One region of the Collimonas arenae genome, then DNA from elsewhere that is predicted to be linked to it. Evidence: predicted binding sites of a transcription regulator. Region 1 holds the regulator's gene; each other region holds the start of a gene.
What was found. The regulator LexA, encoded in region 1, represses DNA repair genes until DNA is damaged. The targets are predictions, from matches to a motif close to ACTGTATNNNNATACAGT.
Positions count from the first base shown of each region.

Region 2: the regulator LexA is predicted to act here: its motif matches at 2,454-2,471, upstream of dinB (DNA polymerase IV).
Region 3: the regulator LexA is predicted to act here: its motif matches at 1,692-1,709, upstream of ruvA (Holliday junction branch migration protein RuvA).

Region 1 covers NZ_CP009962.1:2,360,607-2,364,820, forward strand. Annotated here, with positions in the region: gene LT85_RS10550 (VOC family protein) at 1-155, opposite strand, end outside; gene LT85_RS10555 (inositol monophosphatase family protein) at 332-1,135, opposite strand; gene LT85_RS10560 (RNA methyltransferase) at 1,294-2,070, shown strand; gene lexA (transcriptional repressor LexA) at 2,116-2,766, opposite strand; gene rpsF (30S ribosomal protein S6) at 3,129-3,497, shown strand; gene priB (primosomal replication protein N) at 3,543-3,869, shown strand; gene rpsR (30S ribosomal protein S18) at 3,911-4,195, shown strand.
Region 2 covers NZ_CP009962.1:2,661,762-2,665,975, forward strand. Annotated here, with positions in the region: gene LT85_RS11820 (galactosyl transferase GMA12/MNN10 family protein) at 1-377, shown strand, start outside; gene LT85_RS11825 (class I SAM-dependent methyltransferase) at 429-1,070, opposite strand; gene dinB (DNA polymerase IV) at 1,248-2,408, opposite strand; gene LT85_RS11835 (VOC family protein) at 2,526-2,915, opposite strand; gene cls (cardiolipin synthase) at 2,952-4,214, opposite strand, start outside.
Region 3 covers NZ_CP009962.1:881,668-885,881, forward strand. Annotated here, with positions in the region: rRNA gene LT85_RS03950 (23S ribosomal RNA) at 1-1,170, shown strand, start outside; rRNA gene rrf (5S ribosomal RNA) at 1,362-1,474, shown strand; gene ruvA (Holliday junction branch migration protein RuvA) at 1,752-2,330, shown strand; gene ruvB (Holliday junction branch migration DNA helicase RuvB) at 2,422-3,480, shown strand; gene LT85_RS03970 (YaiI/YqxD family protein) at 3,524-3,976, shown strand; gene LT85_RS03975 (2-keto-4-pentenoate hydratase) at 4,127-4,214, shown strand, end outside.

The DNA.
Region 1 (4,214 bases):
TCGGCATGGCCGATTCTCTTGTCGGGACCTTCCATGCGCATAATCTCGACTGCGTTGAAAGCTTTTTGATAGAACGCTATTGCTTCGGCTGCGCCGTCAATAGCGAGATAGGCGGTGACACTGGTGTAGCCGTCGGGGATAGGTTTGACTGCCATATTGCTCTCCTGCGGGTTGAGAGATGGTCTTGAGAGTACCCAGTTGCGCTGCTGCGCATGCATTGTAGTCTCTCAACCGCAGAGTTGAAATGGCAAAAAACAGTTTTACCGGTTACCGCAAAATTACCGTGACGGAAGCGCTCTGCAGTAACGGCCGTGCTGTAACCGGCGTTCTATTATTTCTTGGCAAACGGTGACAACAAACCAACCATCTGGGCAAATACCTTAGGGCTGCCGGCGAGTACGTCACCCTTGTACAGGTAGTCGGATTCGCCGCTGAAATCGCCAATGATGCCGCCCGATTCGCTGATCAGCAGTGAGCCGGCAGCGATATCCCAAGGCTTCAGCCCTTTTTCGAAGAAGCCGTCGAGGCGACCTGCGGCCAGGTAGGCCAGGTCGAGAGCGGCTGAGCCGGGGCGACGCAGGCCAGCGCAATTTTGGGTCATGATACGGAACATCTTCATGTACTCATCCATGGCCGGACCTTCGGTTTCACGGAACGGGAAGCCGGTACCAATCAGGGCGTCGGCGATCTTGTCGCGCTTGCCTACGCGAATCCGCTTGTCGTTCAGATAGGCGCCGGAACCCTTGGTGGCGGTGAACAAATCGTTGCGGGTTGGGTCGTAGATCACCGCTTGCGTGATCTGGCCCTTGTGCTGCAATGCGATCGAGACGCAGTATTGTGGGAAGCCGTGGATAAAGTTGGTAGTGCCATCCAGCGGATCGATGATCCAGACGTTTTCGTTGTCGTCATGCAGATTGGCGGAGGCGCCAGATTCTTCGGCCAGGATTGCGTGATCCGGGTAGGCATTCTTCAAGACGTCGATGATCGCCGCTTCGGCAGCCTGGTCGACTTCGGTGACGAAGTCGTTATGCTGTTTCTTCGTTACCTTCAGCAGATCGAGGTCGAAAGAGGCGCGCGAAATGACTTGGGCACCGCGACGGGCGGCCTTGATGGCCGTATTGAGCATTGGATGCATAATCGAGGTAGGGTTCCGTTAAAATGGCGGCACTGTGCCAACCGGGAACAGAACCACCACTATGATTAATAATAATGAACGATGCGGACGTGCAGATGAATATTTTGATAAATAAGCAGCTTTTAGTCGCAGAAATCCGCGTTATGGCGCTATTTTAAATGAAGCTGGCCAAAATCAATACGTCTCTTTTCAACCGCCTGCGCTTTGTGCTGGTCGAAACCAGTAGTCCTGGCAATGTTGGTGCGGCTGCCCGCGCTATCAAAACCATGGGTTTTTCCGAGCTGGTCCTGGTCAATCCGCGCTTCCCCGATGTGTTGCAAAGAGATGAGGCCGTTGCATTTGCCAGCGGCGCACAAGACATCCTGGCTTCAGCGCGGATCGTTGCTACTGTCGAAGAGGCTTTGGAGGGCTGCAACTTTGCTGCGGCGCTGAGCGCACGCTTGCGCGAATTTTCCCCGCCTTTGACTGCCCCGCGCGCGTTGGCCGCCCAGTTGGCCGCTGATGCCAGCCTGAACGCTGCGGTGCTGTTCGGCAGCGAGCGCTACGGTCTGCCGAATGAAGTGGTCGAAAAGTGCAATGTCTTACTGAATATTCCTGCCAATCCTGAATATTCATCGCTGAATCTGGCGCAGGCTGTACAAGTGCTGGCTTATGAATGCCGGGTAGCTGCCAGCGAGGATTTGCCTTTGCCGGTCGGCAGTGAAATTGGCTTCCAGGGCAATGCCGCCAGCCTGAGCGATATCGATGGCATGTTTGCACATCTGGAGCAGGCCTTGATCGAGATTGAATTCCTTGATCCTGTCAGCCCGAAAAAACTGATGCCGCGCCTTAAGCGCCTGTTTTCCCGCGCCCAGCTGGAAACCGAGGAGGTCAATATCTTGCGCGGGATCGCCAGTCAGATTCTGACTAAGCGGCGTCGCCTTGATCGTTCCTGAGTTCGGTAGCCAGACGATATCAGCCGGCTGTTGTCCTGTTTTCAGTTAGTTCCAGCTGCGCAGTAGGCCAACCGCCAGGCCTTCAAGGGCGAAATCTTCCTGGCTCGGTGTCACGATAATAGGTTCAAAATCCGGGTTTTCAGGAAGCAACTGGATCACCGAGCCTGATTTCTGATAGCGCTTGACAGTCACGTCGTCGCCAAGGCGCGCGACGACAATCTGGCCATTTCTGGCGCTGTCGGTTTTCTTTACTGCCAACAAGTCGCCATCCATGATGCCAGCGTCGCGCATCGACATGCCGCGCACCTTCAGCAAATAATCCGGTTTGGCGCTGAACAGGGCGGGGTCGACATTGTAGGTAGCCTGGATGTGTTCTTGCGCCAGGATCGGCGATCCGGCGGCAACCCGTCCAACCAGCGGCAGGCTGAGTTGCATCAGGGCGGGATGCGGCAACGCCAGTTGTGTGCCTTGGCTGCGCAGGGTGGTTTCGGTCAGGCGGATGCCACGCGAGGTGCCGGGCGCTATCACGATGGCGCCCTTGCGCGCCAGCGCTTGCAAGTGTTCTTCGGCCGCATTGGCTGAACGAAAGCCAAGCTCGGTCGCTATTTCAGCGCGCGTCGGCGGAAAACCCGTGTTTTCGATGGCGTCCTTGATCAGGTCGAGGATTTGCTGTTGGCGGGCGGTCAGTTTGATCATAGGTATTTGTTTGCAATATTCGCAAGGCAAGGTTTAAGAGCCGGTGCAGCCGGACTGCGCTGCCCCCAACTGTTCAATTCAGGTAAGGCGGCTAAAGTACATAAGGTACGGTTGCGCAAAAAACGTATTTAATGCCATTGCATTAGTGCTGTGTATATCAACAGTCTGTATTTTTGTACAGTATTTGTGCAAATGCAAGATAAATGATGCGATTAAACCACTTCCTTATGCGGAAGTAGTTGCAGGCGCTTGAAAGCATTGAGTTTTGTTGCAATTGCGCGTACTATTGCTGGTTTTCCTCTTCCCACACTCGTCTTGACGCCGAGGTGGGCGATTCTTCAATCCGTCCAAAAGGAGCTTACATGCGTCATTATGAAATCGTATTTATCGTCCATCCTGATCAAAGCGAGCAAGTGCCTGCAATGATCGAACGCTACAAAGGTATCGTCACAACACGTGGCGGCACTGTACATCGCGTGGAAGACTGGGGTCGCCGTCAACTGGCTTACCTGATCCAGAAACTGGCAAAAGCGCATTACGTCTGCCTCAACATCGAGTGCGACAGCGAAACTCTGGCTGAAATCGAAACCGGCTTCAAGTTCAATGATGCAGTGTTGCGTCATCTGACTGTCAAGCTGAAGAAGGCCGAAACTGGTCCTTCGCCAATGATGAAGGCTGTGCAGAAGGAAGATGCTGCCAAGAGCCATCGCACTGAAGCGCCGGCAGCCTAATTGCCCGACCTATCAGCGATCCTATAGCCATCGAGTCCATCAGGAGTGAGTCAAGCCAATAACGTGTTTCAGCTGGTTGCCGATATTGCCGAACGTGAAGTCATCCGTTATACGCCGGCAGGCATTCCGATTGTATCTGCAAATTTGCAGCATCGGTCGGAGCCGATTGAAGCAGGAATCAAGCGTTTGATCGAATTCGAAATTGCCGCACTAGCTGTTGGCGAGATTTCGGGAAGATTCAGTCAGGCGCAGTTGGGTGGTACTTTCTGGTTTACCGGGTTCATGGCACGCAAGAGTCGCAATGGTAGAAGTCTGGTATTTCACATCACGGATTTCGCTGCGATAGAAGCAGATGCTTCCTCAGGAACATAGCTGAAATTGCAGATTAATTATTTTAGATACAGGAGCCAAAAATGGCATTCGGTAAAAAGTTCGATAAAAGTAAACTGAAAAACAAGCGTCAACAACAAAACCCGCTGTTCAAGCGCAAGAAATTCTGCCGTTTCACCGCTGCACACGTTGCCAGCGTTGACTACAAGGACGTCGACACGCTCAAGGATTTTGTTCAAGAAAACGGCAAGATCATGCCAGCACGTCTGACCGGCACCAAGGCAATCTATCAACGTCAAGTGGATACTGCGATCAAGCGCGCACGTTTCCTGGCGCTGCTGCCATACACCGATCTGCACAACGCTTAATTGACGACTTGAAATAGGA
Region 2 (4,214 bases), 300 kb from region 1:
AAAAACTGGAGCCGCTGCTGGAAAATCGCGACTTGCTGTTCGCCAAGGATATCGGCGGCTGGGAGCTAAACTCAGGCGTTATGGCCTTTCGCAATACCGCTGAGAACGCTGCTCTGTTGGAAAAAATATGGCAATGCGTCAATCAGGTCGACGATAAATCGTCGGTCTACAGCAGCCAGGGCGATCAATTTCATACCATCGAAGCATTGCGCAGCGCGGGCAAACTCAACGAACAGTCGATTGTCGATTGCCTTACTATCAATACACCGCCCCAATTCACCACTGGCGATACGCTGTTGACCCACTATTTTGGTTGGGACGAGCCTTATCGCTCGGTCTACATGGCGGACGACGACGCCATGTCGCAAAGGAGTTGATGCAACCATCCTCAAAATCCCTGTGTCGTTTGGCGCAGGGATTTTGAGGACTTAGAGCGCCGCGAGGCGTTTTTTGATCTGATCGACCGGCCAGACTCCGATGACCTTGTCTGACAAACGGCCTTCGCTCTCATCCGAACCCTCGATGATATAACGGCTGGGGGCAGGGAAATGAAAAGGCCCCAGCTCCAGATTCAGGCGACGCCATTCACCTAGCGCAATCTCGCCATTGGCGTCAAAACCACGAAAGGAATAGCTGGAAGTCAGCAGGTACAGGGCGCCGCTGTCGCAGATATTCTTGAGCGCCGTAAAAACCCCCTGCAATGGCAGGTGCACCAGGCAATCACGGCAAAACACTGCATCTACTCTGGGTAGGGGCGTATGCAACAAATCTAGCTGCACGAATTGCCGGCCGGGCTGGCTAAAGCGCTCGCGATTGCGTTCCACCAGTTGCGGTACGATATCGGCGCCGATATAGTCAACCCTGGAGAGGTCGACATGTTGCATCCAATTGAAATCGCCACAGGGCAGGTCCAGCATCGAGCGGATATTGAGCTCGTCCAGCATGTACGGTAGTTCCCTCTGCAAGTGCCGGGTCCGGTAAAGTTCCGATCCGGGGCCGGAAACCGATTCGTTGCTGCCCCAATTGTTACCTTGATAGATTTCAGTAAAAATCTTCTCCGCTTGACTCATAGCTGGTGTCTTCTTCCCTGTTTTTTATCGGCGCGAGTGGCCGCTGCCAGCAATTTACTGAACAATGGAGAAAAAAGCAATTTGGGTGTCTAACAGGTGTTGTATGCGTACTTGGCCCATCAAATCAGCGTCAGCGCCGACACTTCGTCTTGTGAAAATCTTGAGTGAAGTTGTCATCTAGCATGCATCGTCAAACAACTCACCCTGCGCCAACATTGGGGCGCTGTCGGCAAATTCCTTCTTTGACAGTGCCGTAGCACGTACCCCAAGCAAGCGCAGGCGCCGGTCCAGCTTCACCCGGCGCAGGCATTCTCCCGCAGCCTGCCGGATTGTCGCAGCGTCATCCGTCGCATCCGGCAAGGTCAAGTCCCGCGTCACGCCGCGAAAATCGGAAAATTTCAGCTTGATCCCGATGGTCCGCGCGACATATCCCTTCCTTTGCAGGTCGCCGGCGAGACGCACGCACAGATCTGTAAAGATCGGCGTGAGTGTGTCGCGATCCAGCTTGGCGTGCAGATCCCGTTCAAACGTTGATTCGCGGCTGATCGATTTGGTTTCCGAGCTGGTGACCACGGGGCGCTCATCCAATCCATGGGAAATACGCATCAGCCATTCGCTGTAGGTGCGCCCGAAATTGTCTTGCAGCAGGGCCGGGTCGGCGGCGGCCAGGTCGCCGATGGTGTGTAATCCTAGCGCGGTGAGTTTTTCCGCTGCCTTGGGACCGATGCCATTGACTTTCCTGGCTGCCAGCGGCCAGATGCGGGTTGGGATATCGGCTTCAGTGATGACGGTGATGCCATCCGGTTTATCCAGTTCCGAACAGATCTTGGCTAATAGCTTGTTGGGGGCGATGCCGATCGAGCATGACAGGCCGGTGGCTTCGCGCACGGCGTCCTTGATGCGTTGCGCCAGCGACCGGACATCTTCATCATGGTCGCTGAGGTCGATGTAGATTTCATCGATGCCGCGGTCTTCTATCAGCGGTGCAATCCCGGCGACTGCGTTTTTGAACAGCCGCGAGTAGTGACGATAAGACTCGAAATCGGTCGGCAGCAGGAGCGCGTCTGGCGCCAGCTTGGCGGCTTTCATCATCCCCATCGCGGAAAATACGCCGAGCGCGCGTGCTTCATAGGTGGAAGTAGTGACGACACCGCGGCCCACGTAGTCGCGCAGCTTGTGGAAATGCAGGCTACCATCTTCACCGACGTCTGGCTGATGACGGGAACCGCCACCGATGACTACCGGTTGCCCCCGCAGCTCGGGATAACGCAGCAGCTCCACCGACGCGTAGAAAGCGTCCATATCCAGGTGTGCGATACGACGAATTGGCGAAGGCATAAGGCGTTTGATGTCAGATATTCGATACGGGCATAGGATACCACTACTGTATATAAATACAGCTATCGAGAGCAGATTTTTATCTGCTTATATTGATGCTATTTTGATATGTGATAGTCAAGCCTTGGCCAGATGCGTACCTATCCACCAGATATTTCCCTCCGGGTCGCGTATGCCGGCACTGCGGTCGCCATATGGCTGGTCCTTCGGTTCGGAGATGTTGGTTGCACCGGCGGCGAGCGCTTTTCCATAGCAAACGTCTGCCGAAGGTACATACACATGGGGGGAGCAGACGACCGGATCACGACTGTCCGGACGTTCGCCCAGCATGACGACGGAGTCGTCAATTTTTACCTCCGCATGTTTGATCGAACCGTCAGGCAGCGCCATTTTGTAGATTTCAACTACATCGAATGTGGCCGAGAGAAAGGCCAGCATGGCTTTCACGTCTTTCACTAGCAGGTAAGGTGAGACGGCATTGTGACCGGCGGGTTTATGTTGCGTCATATTTTCTCCGAGGTGGCTTCGCCTGCAAGGCTGGGTTCAAAGCAGCGGACTGACCAGCCGCGCGATATGGATCAGAACGCGGTATAGATAATGTAGCTTGGCATAATCGGTGACGTCGATTTCGACCACTTGTTCAAAGTCGGCGAGCAGCATGGTCTCGACCTCGCTAGCGAAGGCCTTGTCGATATTGAGTGCGGTGATTTCGAAATTCAATCGTAGCGAGCGGTTATCCAGATTCATGCTGCCGACCGAGGCAGTATCGTCGTCGATCAGCATGACTTTCTGATGCGTGAAGCCGGGCTGGTAACGGAATATGCGCACACCGGAACGCACCAGTTCATGCGCGTACAAGGTTGATGCCAGGAACACGGTGCGATGATCGGCGATGGCCGGAATCAGGATGCGGACATCGACGCCGCGAAATACCGCCAGTTGCAACGCGGCGTTGACGGCCGAATCGGGCACCAGGTAGGGCGTGGTCAACCACAGCCGGTGGCGGGCGGCGTGGATCGCCTGGACGAACAGCAGCGAACACGTTTCTTGCGCATCGGCCGGGCCGGTGGCCGCGATCAACGTGGTGGCATGGCCGTCGGCCGGGCGCGGTGCCGACAAGCTGAGCGGCTGGCCAGTGATCCACTGCCAGTTCTCATCGAAAGCCAGCTGCAGGTCCGCAACCGCCGGTCCTTGCAATTCCATGTGCGTATCGCGCCAGGGCGCCAGCGGCGGCTTGTGGCCGAGATATTCCTCGCCGACATTGAGGCCGCCGACAAAACCGCGCCAGCCATCCACCACCACCACCTTGCGATGATTGCGGAAATTGAGCTGAAAACGGTTGCGCCAGCGGCGGGTGGCGAAGCGATGGATTTCAACGCCGCCGGCGCGCAGGATCGCGCTGTAGGACGGGGGCAAGTCGTGGCTGCCAACGCCGTCATACAGCACATACACGCGGACGCCGGCGGCGGCGCGTTCCAGCAGCGCCGCTTGCAGCTTGCGGCCAAGCTCGTCATCGTGAATGATGAAAAACTGCACCAGCAGATAATGCTCGGCGCTGGCAATGGCGGCAAACATCGCTTCGAAACTGGCTGCGCCATTGACTAGCAGACGCAAGCGATGGCCGCTGAGAAACGGTACGCCCAGCATCTCGCTGATGGCTTGATAGCGCTGTGCGCCGGGATGCGGCGGATATTGCGTAGCCAGCGTAAGTATCGCCGGATCGTCCAGCTGGCGCAGGCGCGCCAGGCGGGAGTGATGCAGTTCGATATAACCGGAGAAGCGCTTACTGCCGAGGAATAGGTACGG
Region 3 (4,214 bases), 1.5 Mb from region 1:
TGGCCTGCGCCAGAAGGACGAAAGGGCTGCAATAAAAAGGTGGCTGCGACTGTTTAATAAAAACACAGCACTCTGCAAACACGAAAGTGGACGTATAGGGTGTGACGCCTGCCCGGTGCTGGAAGATTAAATGATGGGGTGCAAGCTCTTGATTGAAGTCCCAGTAAACGGCGGCCGTAACTATAACGGTCCTAAGGTAGCGAAATTCCTTGTCGGGTAAGTTCCGACCTGCACGAATGGCGTAACGATGGCCACACTGTCTCCTCCCGAGACTCAGCGAAGTTGAAATGTTTGTGATGATGCAATCTACCCGCGGCTAGACGGAAAGACCCCATGAACCTTTACTGTAGCTTTGCATTGGACTTTGAACCAATCTGTGTAGGATAGGTGGGAGGCTTTGAAGCGGGGACGCTAGTTCTCGTGGAGCCATCCTTGAAATACCACCCTGGTTTGTTTGAGGTTCTAACCTTGGTCCGTTATCCGGATCGGGGACAGTGCATGGTAGGCAGTTTGACTGGGGCGGTCTCCTCCCAAAGTGTAACGGAGGAGTTCGAAGGTACGCTAGGTACGGTCGGACATCGTGCTAATAGTGCAATGGCATAAGCGTGCTTAACTGCGAGACTGACAAGTCGAGCAGGTACGAAAGTAGGACATAGTGATCCGGTGGTTCTGTATGGAAGGGCCATCGCTCAACGGATAAAAGGTACTCTGGGGATAACAGGCTGATTCCTCCCAAGAGTTCATATCGACGGGGGAGTTTGGCACCTCGATGTCGGCTCATCACATCCTGGGGCTGTAGCCGGTCCCAAGGGTATGGCTGTTCGCCATTTAAAGTGGTACGTGAGCTGGGTTTAAAACGTCGTGAGACAGTTTGGTCCCTATCTGCCGTGGGCGTTGGAAATTTGAAGGGGGCTGCTCCTAGTACGAGAGGACCGGAGTGGACGAACCTCTGGTGTACCGGTTGTCACGCCAGTGGCATTGCCGGGTAGCTAAGTTCGGAAGAGATAACCGCTGAAAGCATCTAAGCGGGAAACTTGCCTTGAGATGATATTTCCCGGGAACTAGATTCCCCTAAAGGGTCGTTCGAGACCAGGACGTTGATAGGTCAGGTGTGGAAGCGTAGTAATACGTTAAGCTAACTGATACTAATTGCCCGTGAGGCTTGTCCCTATAACCTTAGCAGGTTATATGATGAGCTTTATTTGTTTGCCAAGGTTGAACCTCGAAAGAGATACCAACCGTTTGGACATTCATACCCAACCGGACTCATCCACCCCGATGAGTTCGGTATAAAAAACTACTTCTTCTAGATTGCGCGGTTTGTTGCTCCAACTGGAGAACAGACAGCGGTACAAGTTATGCCTGATGACCATAGCGAGTTGGTACCACCCCTTCCCATCCCGAACAGGACCGTGAAACGACTTTGCGCCGATGATAGTGCTGCAACCAGTGTGAAAGTAGGTCATCGTCAGGCTTTTATTAGAAAACCCTCTCAGCGATTGCTGGGAGGGTTTTTGCTTTGGGCTTTGGATTTGAAATTCGCATTGGCAAAATTACTTCGTAACGCACAGATGCGCTGCAAAAATCCGGTAATGGCAGGCATGAAAAAGCCACTTATGCATTTATTCTCGCCTCGTAAGCACCAGATTTCCCGACACCTCCTCTAATTTCTGCGCTCCAACAACAAAACCACTGTGTTTTTAACCAGTTGTCCTGTATGATTCATTGATTCATATTTAGGCCATACTGCAATGATCGGTCGTCTTTCAGGCACTCTGCTCGAGAAAAATCCTCCCCAGCTACTTATCGACTGCAATGGCGTCGGGTATGAAGTCGGGGTGCCGATGAGCACTTTCTATAATTTGCCGGGGATTGGCGAAAAAGTTGCGTTGTTGACCCATCTGGCGATACGCGAAGATGCGCACGTGCTGTATGGTTTCGGCACAGCGGAAGAACGGAATGTATTCAAGCAGTTGATCAAGATCAGCGGTGTGGGCGCTCGTACTGCACTTTCGATCCTATCCGGCATGTCGGTGCAAGATCTGGCGCAGGCGGTGACTTTGCAGGAAGCCGGCCGATTGACCAAAGTGCCTGGGATCGGCAAGAAAACTGCGGAGCGCCTGTTGCTTGAGCTGAAAGGTAAACTGGGCGCGGATCTGGGGCCGGTTGACAGTCCTCATGGAAGCGACGCCAGCGGCGATATCCTGAACGCCCTGATTGCACTCGGCTATTCAGACAAGGAAGCATTGTTGGCGCTCAAGCAATTGCCACCGGAAGCCACGGTCTCGGAAGGTATCAAATTGGCACTGAAAATGCTCTCCAAGCTGTAATCGAGCAGGGCAAAGCAACATCTTTGTGTTTTATCGGCGGAGCGAAGTCTTTTTTCATTTTTAATCGCCGCACTCTGGCTACAATCCGATCATGAGTATCCAAACCGACGATTTTACTGAACAACGCATTATTGCCGCCACGCCTGCGTCGCCGAATGAAGAGGCGATCGAACGCGCTTTGCGGCCGAAGCAACTGGACGAATATGTCGGCCAGGAAAAGATACGCGATCAGCTTCAAATATTTATCACCGCCGCCCGGCAAAGACGTGAAGCGTTGGATCACACGCTGTTATTCGGTCCTCCGGGCTTAGGCAAGACTACGCTGGCACACATTATTGCGCGTGAAATGGGCGTCAATTTACGCCAGACTTCAGGCCCTGTACTAGAACGCGCCGGCGACTTGGCTGCGTTGTTGACCAATCTGGAAGCCAACGACGTCTTGTTCATCGATGAGATTCATCGTCTTTCCCCCGTGGTCGAGGAAATCCTGTATCCGGCATTGGAAGATTATCAGATAGATATCATGATCGGCGAAGGTCCTGCGGCACGCTCGGTGCGTCTGGATCTCCAGCCTTTCACATTGGTGGGTGCGACAACGCGAGCCGGGATGTTGACGAATCCCCTGCGAGACCGTTTCGGTATTGTTGCCCGCCTTGAATTTTATACTCCACAGCAGCTGGGCAAGATCGTAACGCGTAGCGCCTCCTTATTGGGCGCGCCGATCATGGACGACGGTGCCTTCGAGATCGCCAAGCGCAGCCGCGGTACGCCGCGTATCGCCAACCGCTTGTTGCGCCGTGTGCGCGATTATGCGGAAGTCAAAGGTAATGGAGAAATCACCAAGGCGATGGCTGATGCGGCGCTGGTCATGCTGGATGTTGATCCGGTTGGCTTCGACGTGATGGATAGAAAACTGTTGGAGGCAGTGCTGTTCAAATTTGGCGGTGGTCCGGTTGGTTTGGACAATCTGGCGGCTGCGATCGGAGAAGAGCGCGACACCATTGAAGACGTACTTGAACCCTATTTGATTCAGCAGGGTTATTTGCAGCGCACGCCGCGCGGTCGCATCGCAACGCCTGCGGCCTATACGCATTTTGGCGTCACGGCGCCGCGAGCCGGGCCGAACGGCGAGTTATGGGGGCAAAATTAATTCACCCCCAACTAGCGACGTTAATGCGCCGACGCCAGCCACGATACAGATTTGGGTTGACGGCGATGCTTGTCCGAATGTCATCAAAGAAATTTTGTTCCGGGTTGCCGATCGCTTGCAGATTACAGTAACGCTGGTGGCTAACAAGCTGTTAAGAGTACCGCCATCGCGTTTTATCAAGGCGGTGCAGGTGCCAGCGGGCTTCGATGTAGCGGATAACGAAATTGTCCGCTTGTTGCAAGCTGGCGACCTGGTCATTACGGCGGATATCCCGTTGGCGGCCGACGTACTTGAAAAAGGCGGAAAAGCGCTCAATCCGCGTGGCGAGTTTTATACCAAGGATAATATCCAGCAGCACCTGACGATGCGTACATTCATGGAGGAATTGCGCAGCAGTGGCGTCGAAACTGGCGATCCGACGACATTCAGCCAAAGCGATCGCCATTTGTTCGCTTCACAGCTTGATCAGTTTTTGCAGAAATCGCGAATTCGATAATCATCTCTAATCGCAGCAGATAGCTGTAAATGCGCGGGCATCGTGCCGTCCCGCGGTGCAGGTGTCGAAATGTCACTATCTCGGTGCTTGTGTAAAAATTAAACGTCACAGACAATACGATAGTCTTCACTAATAGTGTGCAAGTCAACCATGCTTATGTCTACCAAAGCTAACCGTTATGCTCATCAGCTTTTGGACGCGCGAGCGCAAGCCAAACTGATGCCCCTGCTGTCCGATG